2 regions of the Streptomyces sp. RGM 3693 genome follow, and region 2 is predicted to be linked to the other one. Evidence: riboswitches for the same ligand, from Rfam matches in the RefSeq annotation. Region 2 holds a riboswitch; the other holds the start of a gene.
The links. A riboswitch is a leader RNA that binds a small molecule or an ion and turns the genes downstream of it on or off. The one in region 2 is predicted to bind ZMP and ZTP.
Positions count from the first base shown of each region.

Region 1: linked by a shared signal. The riboswitch ahead of glyA (serine hydroxymethyltransferase) and the one ahead of ACO0M4_RS33840 (bifunctional 5,10-methylenetetrahydrofolate dehydrogenase/5,10-methenyltetrahydrofolate cyclohydrolase) in region 2 are both predicted to bind ZMP and ZTP.

Region 1 covers NZ_JBMPPQ010000001.1:94,049-101,145, reverse strand. Annotated here, with positions in the region: gene ACO0M4_RS00455 (carboxymuconolactone decarboxylase family protein) at 1-376, opposite strand, end outside; gene ACO0M4_RS00450 (PLP-dependent aminotransferase family protein) at 424-1,863, shown strand; gene ACO0M4_RS00445 (hypothetical protein) at 1,894-2,808, opposite strand; gene rocD (ornithine--oxo-acid transaminase) at 2,977-4,182, opposite strand; ZMP/ZTP riboswitch at 4,557-4,649, shown strand; gene glyA (serine hydroxymethyltransferase) at 4,690-5,967, shown strand; gene trpS (tryptophan--tRNA ligase) at 6,155-7,097, shown strand, end outside.
Region 2 covers NZ_JBMPPQ010000003.1:1,241,699-1,248,795, reverse strand. Annotated here, with positions in the region: gene ACO0M4_RS33865 (cytochrome P450) at 1-374, opposite strand, end outside; gene ACO0M4_RS33860 (TetR/AcrR family transcriptional regulator) at 518-1,138, shown strand; gene ACO0M4_RS33855 (hypothetical protein) at 1,286-1,729, shown strand; gene ACO0M4_RS33850 (hypothetical protein) at 1,810-2,208, opposite strand; gene ACO0M4_RS33845 (hypothetical protein) at 2,384-3,442, shown strand; ZMP/ZTP riboswitch at 3,511-3,598, shown strand; gene ACO0M4_RS33840 (bifunctional 5,10-methylenetetrahydrofolate dehydrogenase/5,10-methenyltetrahydrofolate cyclohydrolase) at 3,626-4,495, shown strand; gene ACO0M4_RS33835 (hypothetical protein) at 4,503-4,931, opposite strand; gene ACO0M4_RS33830 (DUF5685 family protein) at 5,348-6,700, shown strand; gene ACO0M4_RS33825 (hypothetical protein) at 6,842-7,097, shown strand, end outside.

The DNA of each region.
Region 1 (7,097 bases), on a different contig from region 2:
CGTCGGGGACGAAACCGTCGGTGAGTACGGTGATCGCCTCGGTGAGGGCCAGGGCGGCGCGCTCCCGGTCGGTGAAGAAGCCGACGGCCTCCTCCCAGGCGGCCAGGAGGGCGAGGCGCTCCTCGCTCTCGCCGGCCTTGCGGGCGTCGTTGGTGTGCATGTGGAGGCAGAAGGCGCACTTGTTGAGCTGCGAGGCGCGGATGTTGACCAGTTCGATCAGGGTCGGGTCGAGGCCCTTCTTGGCGGCCGCGTCCAGCCCGATCATGGCCTTGTAGACCTCGGGGGCGAGCTTGGCCCAGCGCATCCGGGGGCCGTGCTGGTGACCGGCGGCGGCCGGGGCCTGGTGTCCTGCGGTGGGTGTCGTCGCGTTCGTCATGCCCTTGACGCTACGGGGTGAGTGGCGCAGCGGTATGGTCCACTTCCATGGAGAAATCGCGGGCCACTTTCGGTCGGGATCTCGGGCGGGACCTGCACCTGGACCTGGACGGTCCGGGCGGGCTGCGGGTCGCCCTGATGACCGCACTGCGCGACGCCGTTCGGTCCGGGCGGCTGACCCCCGGCACCCGGCTGCCGTCCTCCCGGTCGCTCGCCACCGACCTCGGCATCGCCCGCAACACCGTCGCCGACGCCTACGCGGAGCTGGTCGCCGAGGGCTGGCTCTGCGCCCGCCAGGGCTCCGGTACCGAGGTCGCCGAGCGCGTCCTGCCACGCGCCACGGCGCCCCGGCGCGCCCCAGGCCCGCCGTCGCCGGCCGCCGCCGGGCCGCGCTTCGACCTGACCCCCGGCACCCCGGACGTCTCGTCCTTCCCCCGGACCGCCTGGCTGGCGGCGGCCCGCCGGGCGCTGACCGCGGCGCCCAGCGAGGCGTTCGGGTACGGCACCCCGGCCGGCCGGCCCGAGCTGCGCGCGGTGCTCGCCGACTACCTCGCCCGGGCGCGGGGCGTGCGGGCCGATCCGGACCGGATCGTGATCTGTGCGGGGTTCATGCAGGGGCTGGGGCTGCTGAGCCGGGCACTGAAGGCCCGCGGCGGCACCCCCGGCCGGATCGCCACCGAGTCCTACGGGCTGCACTTCCACCGCGACGTGATCACCCGCGCCGGGCTCGGCACCGTCCCGCTCCCGGTCGACGCGCACGGCGCGGACACCGGCCGGCTGGCGGGCCTGGACCACCTACGGGCCGCCCTGTTCACCCCCGCGCACCAGTTCCCCACCGGCGTCCCGCTGCACCCGGACCGGCGGGCCGCGGCGGTCAACTGGGCGCGCGCCACCGGGAGTTACATCCTGGAGGACGACTACGACGGCGAGCTCCGCTACGACCGGCAGCCGGTCGGGGCCCTCCAGGGGCTGGACCCCGATCACGTCGTCTACCTCGGTACCGCGAGCAAGAGCCTGGCCCCGGCGCTGCGGCTGGCCTGGATGGTGGTGCCGGACCGGTTGATCGACCGGGTGTTGGAGATCAAGGCGACCGGCGAGTGGCAGTCCGGGTCGCTGGACCAGCTCACCCTGGCCGAGTTCCTGTCGTCGGGGGCGTACGACCGGCATCTGCGCGGGATGCGGCTGCGCTACCGACGGCGGCGCGACCAGTTGGTGGCCGCGCTGGCCGAGGCGGCGCCGCATGTGCACGTTTCGGGGATCGCCGCCGGACTGCACGCGGTGCTGGAGCTCCCGCCCGGCACCGAGCAGTCCATCGTCCAGGCCGCGCTGTGGCAGGGGCTGGCGGTGCACGGCCTGCGGGAGTTCACCGACCCGGCGGCCCCCGCGGTCGCCCGCGACGCCCTGGTCATCGCCTACGGCCGCCCGCCGGACCACTCCTTCGCGGCCGTCCTGGACGCCCTGCTGCGGGCACTGCCGCCGGGGGACTGACCCGGCGGGCCGGGCACCCGGCCCGGTGCGTCAGGGGCGTTCCGCGACCTCCGCGGCGGGGCCGGGTTCGGCCGCCGGCGCGTCGGGGTGCGCGACCGGCGCCTCGCCGAACCGGGCCAGGGCCAGCGCGCCCGCGACGGCCAGTGCGAAACCGGCGACGGTCAGCGGGGTCAGGCCCTCGCGGGTGCGGTCGCCGAGCCAGGCGACGCCGACCACGGCCGGGCCGAGGGTCTCGCCGATCACCATGCCGGCGGTGGCGGTGGTGACCGAGCCGCGCTGGAAGGCGGAGGTCAGCAGCAGGAAGGCGGCGGCCCCGCCGATGAGCAGCGCGTAGGTGGCGGGGTTGGTGAGCAGGTCGGCCGGCCCGAACCCGTCGATGAGCCGCACCGCGACCTCGACGACGCCGAAGCCGAGGCCCGCGCCGAGGCCGAGGGCGGCGGCGCGGGCGCGGTCCGGGAGCCGGCCGGCCAGGGCGCCGACGGCCAGTACGGCGACCGCGAAGACCAGTACCCCGATCCGCAGTGCGGGGGTGCCGGCGCGGTGCCCTTCGGTGCCGGAGGACAGCGCCAGCAGGGCCAGCCCGCCGCAGACCACCGCGACGGCGAGCCATTCGGCGCGCTGGAGGCGGGTGCCCAGGACGGGCGCGGCGACCACCGCGGTCACCGCGAGGGTCGCCGCCAGTGCCGCGCCGACCGTGTAGATCGGCAGCGTGCGCAGCGCCACCAGTTCCAGCAGGAACCCCAGCCCGTCCAGCGCCAGCCCGAGCAGGTACCGCCACTGCGTCAGCACCCGCAGCAGCAGTCGGGCGTCGACCCCAGAGCCGCCGGAGCCGCCGGACCCGGAGCCGGAGCCGGAGCCGGAGCCGGCCGTGGTGCCCCGGGCCGCCACGGCCTGGAAGACGGAGGCGGTACCGAAGCACACCGCGGACGCGAGGGCGCAGATCATCCCGAGCAGCATGGGCTCGACTGTACGGGGGCCGCGCGCGGCGGGGCAGGGGGCTTCCCCCGGGGGCGGGACGGCGGGACCGGCCGGGGCTACGGATACAGCCGGGGCCGCGGGGCCGGGGGCGGGGCTACGGGGACGGCGGGGACTGCCGGGGCTACGGGGGCGGGGCTACGCGCCCAGGACCTCGCGGAGTTGGTCCAGGCCCCAGTCCAGGTCCTCCTTGCTGATCACCAGGGGTGGGGCGATCCGGATCGTCGCGCCGTGGGTGTCCTTGACCAGGACGCCGCGGTCCAGCAGCCGTTCCGAGACGGCCCGGCCGGTGCCGCGGGAGGGGTTGACGTCGATGCCGGCCCACAGGCCGCGGCCGCGGACCGCGTCCACCGCGCCGCCGCCCACCAGCGGCGCCAGTGCGCGGTGCAGGTGGTCGCCGAGTTCCGTGGCCCGCCGCTGGTACTCGCCGGTGCGCAGGATCGCGATGACCTCCAGGCCGACCGCGCAGGCCAGCGGGTTGCCGCCGAAGGTCGAGCCGTGCTCGCCGGGGCGGAAGACGCCCAGTACCTCGCGGGACGACACCACCGCGGACACCGGCACCACCCCGCCGCCCAGCGCCTTGCCCAGGACGTACACGTCGGGCACCACGCCCTCCTGCTCGCAGGCGAAGGTGGCGCCCGTGCGGCCCAGCCCGGACTGGATCTCGTCGGCGATGAAGAGCACGTTCCGGGCCCGGGTCAGCTCGCGCACGCCGGCGAGGTAGCCGGGCGGCGGCACCAGGACGCCGGCCTCGCCCTGGATCGGCTCCAGCAGCACGGCGACGGTGTCCGCGTCGACGGCGGCGTCCAGGGCGGCCAGGTCGCCGTAGGGGACGACGGTGAACCCGGGGGTGAACGGGCCGAAGTCGGCGCGGGCCTCGGGGTCGGTGGAGAAGGAGACGATGGTGGTGGTCCGGCCGTGGAAGTTGTTCTCCGCGACGACGATCCGGGCCCGGCCGTCGGGGACGCCCTTGACCTGGTAGCCCCACTTGCGGGCGGTCTTGACCGCGGTCTCCACCGCCTCGGCGCCGGTGTTCATGGGCAGCACGAGTTCCATCCCGCACAGGTCGGCGAGTTGGGTGCAGAAGTCCGCGAAGCGGTCGTGGTGGAACGCCCGGGAGGTCAGGGTGACCCGCTCCAACTGGGCCCGGGCCGCGTTCAGCAGGCGGCGGTTGCCGTGGCCGAAGTTGAGCGCGGAGTACCCGGCGAGCATGTCCAGGTAGCGGCGGCCCGTCACGTCGGTCATCCAGGCGCCCTCGGCGGTGGCCACGACGACGGGGAGCGGATGGTAGTTGTGCGCGCTGTGGGCCTCGGCGGCGGCGATGAACTTTTCCGTGGATGTCACGGGTGACTCCGTCCGGCGGGTCGGACCACCCGGTCCGACCGGGTGGGCGATTGCCGGCCCCCTCCGTCGTGCGCTCCGGCCTCTTCTCGCGGTCTGCCCTCATTCTCACGCCGGGGCACCGCCATCCGCAGGGCACGCGCCGGCACGGTCCGCCGGAGCCCCCCGAGCGGCCCCCGAGCGGCCCCTCCGGCCGGCGCCGGGCCGCTCCCGGCGCCGAGCCGCGTGACGGCAGGACCTGTAGGGCGTGTAGGGCTGTAGGGCCCGTAGGAGCTATCCGGTGGATCAGGGTCGGACAGGCGCTGGGCCCGTCCGGTGGATCAGGGCCGGATGCGTCGTGGGCCCGGCGTGATCCACCGGGCAGGCCCTAGACTTCCGGTGCGCACCGCGACTGGCGTACGGGGAACGGACCCCGAGGGAGCGGTGCGCGGCCACACGCCTACGAGGTGCCGCCCGCCTGGGTACCCCGGGACCACGACCGACCATCGATCGATCGCCCCGGAGGACGCCATGACGGCACAGCCCACCGCCCATCCCGCCCTGCACGCCGCCGACCCCGAACTCGCCGCACTGGTCGGCGCCGAGGAGCAGCTCCAGGCGGACACCCTGCGGCTGATCCCCAGCGAGAACTACGTCTCCGCCGCCGTCCTGGAGGCCACCGGAACGGTCCTCCAGAACAAGTACAGCGAGGGCTACCCGGGTCGCCGCTACTACGAGGGCCAGCAGAACATCGACCTCGTGGAGACCCTGGCCGTCGAGCGAGCCAAGGCCCTCTTCGGCGTCGAGCACGCCAACGTGCAGCCGTACTCCGGCTCGCCGGCCAACCTCGCCGTGTACCTCGCCTTCGCCTCCCCCGGCGACACCGTGCTGGGCATGTCGCTGCCGATGGGCGGGCACCTCACGCACGGCTGGGGCGTCTCGGCGACCGGTACGTGGTTCAACGGGGTGCAGTACGGCGTCCGGGCCGACACCGGGCGGATCGACTTCGACCAGGTGCGCGACCTGGCCCTGAAGGAGCGCCCGAAGATCATCTTCTGTGGCGGTACGGCCGTCCCGCGGACCATCGACTTCGCCGCCTTCGGCGAGATCGCGCGGGAGGCCGGCGCGGTCCTCGTCGCGGACATCGCGCACATCGCGGGCCTGGTGGCGGGCGGCGCGCACCCCTCCCCCGTGCCGCACGCCGACGTCGTGGCGACCACCACCCACAAGACGCTGCGCGGTCCGCGCGGCGCCATGCTGATGTCCCGCGCCGCGCACGCCAAGGCGATCGACAAGGCGGTCTTCCCGGGCCTCCAGGGCGGCCCGCACAACCACACCACGGCCGCCATCGCGGTGGCGCTGCGCGAGGCGTCCGCGCCGTCCTTCCGGGAGTACGCGCACGCCGTCGTCGCCAACGCCAAGGCGCTCGCCGAGGCGCTGCTGGCGCGCGGTTTCGACCTGGTCTCCGGCGGCACCGACAACCACCTGGTGCTGATCGACCTGACCTCGAAGGACGTGCCCGGCAAGGTCGCCGCCAAGGCCCTGGACCGGGCCGGGATCGTGGTGAACTACAACACCGTGCCGTTCGACCCGCGCAAGCCGTTCGACCCGTCCGGCATCCGGATCGGCACCCCGTCGCTGACCTCGCGGGGGCTGGGCACGGCGGACATGCCGAAGGTCGCGGAGTGGATCGACCGGGGCGTACGGGCCGCGGGCAGCGGCGACGAGGAGGCGCTGACGGGGATCCGCAAGGAGGTGGCGGAGCTGATGGCCGCCCACCCGGCCCCGGGTCTGCCCCTCAGCGACTGAGCCGCGGGGAATACCCCCGCCGCCCCCACGTCGGGAATACCCCCGCCGCCCTCACGTCGGGAATACCCCCCACCACCCCCACGTTGTGGCCCCGCAGGGGGCCTTGCCATCCCCTACGGGATGTGTTCGGCCACCCCCTGCGGGCCTCCACGCCCGGGCTCCCCGCGGACCTGAGAGAATGCATGCCATGGCTCTCGAACGTCCTCGTGTGCTCTCCGGTATCCAGCCCACCGCCGGCTCCTTCCACCTCGGCAACTACCTCGGTGCGGTGCGCCAGTGGGTGGCGTTGCAGGAGTCCCACGACGCCTTCTACATGGTGGTCGACCTGCACGCGATCACCGTCCCGCAGGACCCCGCGGAGCTGCGCCGCAACACCCGGGTCGCCGTCGCCCAGCTGCTGGCCGCCGGCCTCGACCCGGAGCGCTGCACGCTCTTCGTGCAGAGCCACGTGCCCGAGCACTCCCAGCTCGCCTGGGTCATGAACTGCGTCACCGGCTTCGGTGAGGCGTCCCGGATGACGCAGTTCAAGGACAAGTCGGCGAAGCAGGGGACGGACCGGACGACGGTCGGCCTGTTCACGTACCCCGTCCTGATGGTCGCCGACATCCTGCTCTACCAGGCCGACCAGGTCCCCGTCGGCGAGGACCAGCGCCAGCACCTGGAGCTGACCCGCGACCTCGCGGACCGCTTCAACACCCGGTACGGCAACACCTTCACCATCCCGAACCCGTACATCGTCAAGGAGACGGCGAAGATCTTCGATCTTCAGGACCCGTCGATCAAGATGAGCAAGTCGGCATCCTCGCCCAAGGGCATCATCGACCTCCTCGACGACCCCAAGGCCACCGCGAAGAAGATCAAGAGCGCCGTGACGGACACCGACACGGTGATCCGCTTCGACCGCGAGGCCAAGCCCGGCGTCAGCAACCTCCTCACCATCCTGTCCACCCTCACCGGCGAGGACATCCCGTCGCTGGAGCGCTCCTACGAGGGCAAGATGTACGGCGCGCTCAAGACCGACCTGGCCGGGGTGATGGTCGACTTCGTCACACCGTTCCGGACCCGTACGCAGGAATACCTCGACGACCCGGAGACGCTGGACACGATCCTGGCCAAGGGTGCCGAGAAGG
Region 2 (7,097 bases):
TCGAGCAGCTCCCGGGTCAGCTCCCTGACCTGCGGCCGGAGCTTCTCTACCTGACGGACCGTGAATGCCTTGGCCACCAGGGTGCGCAACCGGGTGTGGTCCGGCGGATCCATGCTCAGGATGCCGCTGTTGCGGCTCCCCTCGGACTGTCGGGGCTCGTCGTGCCGGGCGCCCTCGGCCCGGCTGAACCGCTGGTCGCCGAGGACGAACCGGGCCTCCGCGTACCGCGTGACGAGCCAGGCCGGCTCGCCGTACGCCAGCTGGACCTTGAGCAGACCGTGGCGGTTGCGCACCCGTTCGTACTCCGCCGAAAGATCAAGGCTCTCAGCGATGTTGAAGGGGTAGGAGAGGGGTGCTGTGTCGGCTGTGGTCACGGTGACCTCCCTTGTGTAAGCACCTGCTTACATAACCGTAGGACGCGCGCTCGAGGCGGTCAACGATGTATTGCGGCCGTCGTCGTGACCGGCCGCGGCGGCGCACGACGACTATCGGACGGACCGACGGAAAAGGAGTGGCGATGGCGGAGGCAATGGGGCGCGCAGTGGGGGAGACCTCGCGGAGCGGCACCACCGGCGAACACCGCCGGGACGCACAGGGCACCCGGCGGCTGCTGCTCGACGCAGCCTCGGAACTCTTCGCCGAACGCGGCTACGAGCGCGCGACGGTACGCGACATCGCGGCTCGGGCCGGTGTCAACCAGGCCCTGCTGTTCCGCTACTTCGGCTCGAAGAAGGCCCTGTTCGGGGAGGTGATGGCGCGCGGCGGCCACGAGCAACTGCGCACCACCCCCGCGGAGCGGCTGTTCGAGGTCGCCCTGCGCGGCATGCTCGCCGAGGGCCGCGGCCCCGGCGCCGACCGGTCGCTGGAGGTCTGCCTCCGCTCCATCGGCGGCAGCGACGAAATCGCCGAGGCGCTACGGGGACTTGGCGACGAGTACGCCGAGGTGCTGGCCACCCTCTCCCGGGCCGACGACGGTGCGCTGCGCGGCGATCTGGCGCTGTCCTGGCTGCTGGGGATTGGCTTGATGCGGGTGGTGGTCGGCAAGGAGCCGTTGGTCAGCGCCGATCCGGACACCGTCTGTCAACTGGTGGGGGAGGCCCTGGGCACCTTGCTGGAGAGCCTGCCGAAGACGGAGTGACGCCGTCCGGGCCGGCGCGGTGCGGTCCGGACCGTGCTGCGTTCCGGTGACCCTCCGGCGGGTCGCCGCACGGGGCCGGATGGCCGACTTATTGTCGCGCTTGCAGGAGAATGTTCCTTTTCTGCCCAGCTGAGTAAAGGTGGAACAATGCTTCGTTCGATTCCCCGCGGGCTCGCGGTGGCCGGCCTCGCCGCGGCCGCCCTGGTGGTCCCCACGGCGGGCGCCGCGATCGCGGCCCCCGGCAACGCCCCGGCCGCGCTGTGCTCCGGACACAGCCAGTGCCACCACAAGGGTCGCCACGCCCACGGTGGCAGCCACGGGGGCCGACAGGTCCACCGCGTCACTCACGAGGGCCGGCACGGGCACGGCCGCTACGACGACGACTACGGGCGCGGCAGCGACAACCGCCGCTACGACGACGATGACTCCGGCCGGGGCGACGAGGGGTACGGCCGCCGCGACGACGACGACCGTCGCAAGGACGACGACCGTCGCAAGGACGACTCGCGCGGTGGCAACGAGGAGGAGCGCCGTGCCGACGGCCTGGGCCGGACCGGCCTGCTCGGCCTCGACTTCCTCGGCATCCTCTAGGCGCTCCGTAGCGTCGCCACCTCGGTGGGCCCGGGTCCGGTACCCGGGCCCACCGGCATGCGGGCCGACGCCCCGGGGCCTTACGGGTGGGCCATCGGTCTCAACCCGCCGTGCACCGGCGCCAGTTCCGTCGCGTACGGAGCGGCCGGAGCCGGAATCGTCCGGCGCGCCGGCAGCACGTCAGGGGCCCGGTGCGGCCGCAGTGCGGTGAGCGCGAGTTCGGTCTCCTCCATCAGTGCGCGGTAGGACACCAGCCGCTGCCACTCCGGATCGGCGACCCCGGGCACCGTCGCGGCCCGTTCCGTCCAGATCTTCACCAGCCCCGCGTACACGGGCGTCTGTCGGATGACTTCGGCGTTGATCCGCGGCGGCGCGGGGACGGCCTCCGCGCCGGGGCGGGCGGGCTGGTCCACCGGCGGGCGGGGGACGAAAGCGGTCCGGCCATGGCCGGCAACGGTGACGGATGACGGAGCACTCATGGCCGTAGAAACGATGCGTCTTGTCGATCGGTCACTGCGCACGCCCCCGGTCGGCCCCTCGCGGTCCCTCTCATAACATCCCAAAGTACTGCGCACGATGCAGGGAATATCACCTCTTACAGTGATCTCTCGTTGAGAACCGGACCAACACCGGCCAAAAACCGTTGTCGCTGACATGGAACCGAGGGAGTTGTGGGAGCGCCACGCGGTACTCGCACAGGCGTTTTGCATCAGCGATGACGAGGTCCGCCGGACGCAAGGACTCCTCGACGAGGCCGAGGCCCGCCGCTCGCGGACCCTGGCCGCCTTCGCGGTGACTGTGGGCAGCGACGAAGTGGTCGCCGATCTGCTCGGCCTCGACGCCCGCGAGGTGCGCCTGGCCCGCCGTACCGTCGGCAAGGACGACGCCCGGGCGGTGGCCAAGAGCCTGCTCGACGAGTCGGCCCGGGAGCGCCGCGCCGCGCGCCGGCCCGACGCACCGCAGAAGCCGGAGAAGCCCGCATCGGCCCGCCCCACCCCGCCGGCCGTCGCTGCCGCGGCAGCCGCCGCGGCCGCGGCCGCGATCGGCAACGGTTGGCCCCGGGCCACCACCGCGGGCAGCGCGACCTCCGTTCCGGCCGCCCCGGCCGCCCCGCCCGACACCGTCCCCCGTGTTCCACCCCGCCCGGCTCCGCCCGCCCCCACCCCCACCCCTGCGCCCGCGCCCGCGCCCGTCACCGAGCCGGCCTGGTCACCAGCGCTGGACGCGGTCCTGGTGCACAGTCACCACAGCGGCGCCGACCTCAGCGCACTCGCCGCCGAACTGGGCCTGGACGTGACGATCCTGGCCGCCCGCGCGCACCAACTCGCCGTCGAGTCCCACACCGCCCGGCCCCCCGCCCCGGACCGGATCGGCCGCCACCGCCGGATGAACGACGTCCAACCCGCGCCCCCCTCGGACACCGGCCACCTCTCCCGCACCGAGGCGCCACCACCCCCGCCCCCGTACGAGCCGCACACCTCCTGGGGGGCACCCGGCCACCCCACCCCCTGGACGGCGGCCCAGGACCCCTACGCCTCCTGGGCGCCACAGGAGACCCACAACCCCTGGGCGTCCCCACCACCACCGGTGGCCCAGGCGCCTGCCTGGGACCCCAGTGCCGTCACCGTCGCCCAGCACGACTGGGACGGCATCCTCAGCCAGTGGGAGGCCGCCACGTCGCCGTACACCAGCCCCGGCTACCAATCCCCCTGACCTCCGGGGCCCGCACCGCCGCGCACGAACGCCCGTTCCCGTCCCCGCGCGGCCATCGCCTAAAGTGGTGCGCGAGCCGTGACTGGCGCTTGGGTGGGGTACCACCGGGGAGCGGCTCGACCTGTTTGGTCAATGCCGTGCGCCTGGGCGATCCCGTACGACGTACGACGCTCAGGAGGCGCCATGTCACAGACCACGTCCCCCACCGCCCGCCTGATGGACGGCAGCGCGCTCGCCCGCCACATGGTCCAAGAGGCCGCCGAACGCGCCGCGGCGCTCACCGCGCGCACCGGACAGGCCCCCTGCCTGGCCACCGTCCTCGTGGGCGAGGACCCCGCCTCGGTGACCTACGTCCGGATGAAGCGCAACCGCTGCGCCAAGGCCGGCATCCAGTCGCGGCACCTCGCGCTCCCGGCCAACACCACCACCGCACAACTCGTCGACACGATCGGTGAGCTGTCGGCCGACCCGGGTGTGCACGGCATCCTGCTCCAGCACCCGGTCGGCCCGCACATCGACGAGCGGGCCGCCTTCGAGGCCATCGCGCCCGAGAAGGACGTCGACGGGGTCACCGCGCACTCCTTCGCCGCGATGAGCCTGGGCATGACGGGCTTCGCCTCCTGCACCCCCGGCGGCATCATGAGCCTCCTGGACCACTACGACGTCGACCTGGCCGGAAAGCATGCCGTGGTCGTCGGGCGCAGTGCGATCCTCGGCAAGCCCGTGGGAATGCTGCTGCTGGGCCGCAACGCCACGGTCACCTACTGCCACTCCCGCACCGCCGACCTCACTGCCCACACCCGGGAGGCGGATGTGCTGATCGCCGCGGTGGGCCGTGCCCGGTTCCTGCACGGCGACCGGCTCAAGCCCGGCGCCGTCGTCATCGACGCCGGCTACAACCCCGGCAACGTCGGTGACGTGGACTTCGCGTCGGCGGCCGCGGTCGCGAGCCTGATCACCCCCGTGCCCGGCGGGGTCGGCCCGATGACCATCGCCACCCTCCTCACCCAGACCGTCGAGGCGGCGACCCGGCAGCTGGGGGCGGCGGGCTGACGCCTGGTCACGCCACCGTGACCGTGACCTTCCAGACCACGACCACGTGCGGGCAGAGTGAGCCGGGCGCGGCGTGACAGGTCCGCCGCGCGGTGAGCGCGGCGGTGCCCCGCCCGGCCGCGGTGAAGCGCCCCGTGGCGCTCCCGGTCGGCGTCGTACCGGCGGCCGACCGGCTGAGCACCGCGGGGTCGCCGGAGGCCGGAACGCTCCAGGCGAAGGCGGTACCGCGGTCGCGCGTACCGGTGAGCCGGACCTCGACCACGTCCCCGCGGTGCACGGTGAGCGCCCGGCCGTCGTCCCGGTTGGTGAGCGCGACGCGGTGGGCCGTCGGGGCCGGGTGCTCCTCGTGGGCGGCCGGCGCCGCGGCGCAGACCGTTCCCGCGCCCAGTACCGCACCGGCGACACACACCGCGGCCAGATACCTCATCGCCTTCATGACTCTCCAAAATCCAGGAAAAGACTGCGGGTTGGGTGCCGGTCCCCCTCGCGGCCCGGTCGACCGCGGCGCGGCGCGGTCATGCTCTCAGCCGGGGCGAGGCCGCGGTATCAGCAGAAAGGGTGAAGAGGGCGGGGCGGCGGGTGGTTCCGTCCCGGCCGTTGGCCAACCGGCGCCCAGGCCCGCGGACTTGAAGGGGCGGGTGACTTGGGTCGGGGCGGTGCCCCGGGTCGGTACGGATGGTGTGGGCCGGGCGACGGGGCGGGTGGTGGCGTCGGCCCTGGTCGGGGCGTCGCGAAGCGCTGGGTGACGTTTGGCCAGAGGGGTGTGTGCGCAGGTCACGGGGCCGATGGGTAGCATTCCCTGCCGCCGCTGCCGTCGGCTCATGTTCATGTCACACGGGGGTTTGCTCTTACATGTTCGGAATCGTCAGGCCCTGTTCCCATCGCCTGTCCCAAGGGCTCAAGACGGAGTGGATGGCCCACTTGTGCGGCCTCTGCCTCGCGTTGCGCGCCGACCACGGGCAGTTCGCCCGCATCGTCACCAACTACGACGGACTGATCGTTTCCGTGCTGACGGACGCCCAGTCCGGCCGGGCCGAGCTCCGGCGCCGCACCGCCGGCCCCTGCCCGCTGCGCGGGATGCGGACCGCCTCGGTCGCCCGGGGCGAGGGGGCACGACTGGCCGCTTCGGTCTCCCTGGTCCTCGCCTCGGCGAAGATCCGCGACCACGTCGCCGACGGGAACGGGATGCTGCGCCGCCGCCCGATGGCCGTCGCGGCACGCCGGGTCGCCGCGGGCTGGGACCGAGCCGGTGCGCGTACCGGCGCCAGGCTCGGCTTCGACACCGCCGTCCTCGTCGATGCGGTCGACCGGCAGGTCGGCATCGAGCAACTGGCCGGTCCCGGTACGCCGTTGACGGTGATCACCGAACCGACCGAGACGGCGACCGCCGCCGCCTTCGCGCACACCGCGGTACTGGCCGGCCGGCCCGGCAACGCCGCGCCGCTGGCCGAGGCCGGCCGGCTCTTCGGCCGGCTCGCCCACCTCCTCGACGCCGTGGAGGACCGGACGGCGGACGCCGCCGAGGGCGCCTGGAACCCGATCACCGCCACCGGCGCCGGCCTGGCCGAGGCCCGCCGGCTGTGTGACGACGCACTGCACGGCATCCGGCTCGCGCTGCGCGACGTGGAGTTCACCGACTCCGCCCTGGTCCACGTGCTGCTGGTGCACGAGTTGCGGCGCTCGGTGGACCGCGCGTTCGGGACGTCCTCCTGCTCCCACCAGGGCCCCGGGGCGGCACCCGGTCCCTACGACCCCCAGGGCGGGAACCCCTACGGGAACCCGTACGGGGGCGGGCCCAACGGGGCGCCCCCGTACGGCCAGCCGCCGGCCGGTGGCCCGTACGCCGGCGGCCAGCAGTACCTGAACGCCCCGCAGGCCCCGTTCGGCGGCGGACCGGTCCCGCCCGGTGGATCCGGCGGCGGTGGTTACGGTGGCGGATCGGGCGGTGGCGACGGTCAGCCGCCGCACTTCTCGCAGGAGCCGAGGAAGCCGCGCGGTTTCTGGGCGGGCTGCGCGCTCGCCATCGGGCTGTGCTGCACCTGCAAGGTCTGCTGCGCATCGGAGTTCGAGGGGCCGTGGTCGGGCAAGAAGCGGGAGGGGTGCTGCCACAGCTGCGATTGCTGTGACTGCTGCGACGTGGGCAACAGTTGCGGCAGTTGCTGTGACGGCTGCGATTGTTGTGATGGCTGCTGCTGCGACTGCTGAGGGGTGTCCCGGACGGAAAAACGGTGGTGGGGCCCGCGGCGCGCGTGTTAGCTTCGGCCCGCCATGCCGCCCCAGGGGCGTACGCCGAGGACCGAAGGGGAGATGAGTTGATGACTGTCACGGAGACCACCGCCACGAGCGGTGCCCGGACCATCCTCGTCCCCGGCCCCCGGGTCTGACCTGAGCGTTCCGCCAGCCGGCGGCCGCCCGACCGCGTTCGCGTCGGGCGGCCCTGCTCAGGCGTACATCGAGGCCCACTGGCCGCTCCTCGATCGTGACGGGTGGGGCGAGCACGACACCCCGCTCGCCGAGCGGCCGGCCACCGCCGACCGGACGCAGCCAGGCATGGACCGGGCCCTCGCCGCACTCGACGAAGCGCCGACCCTCCGCCGCGAAC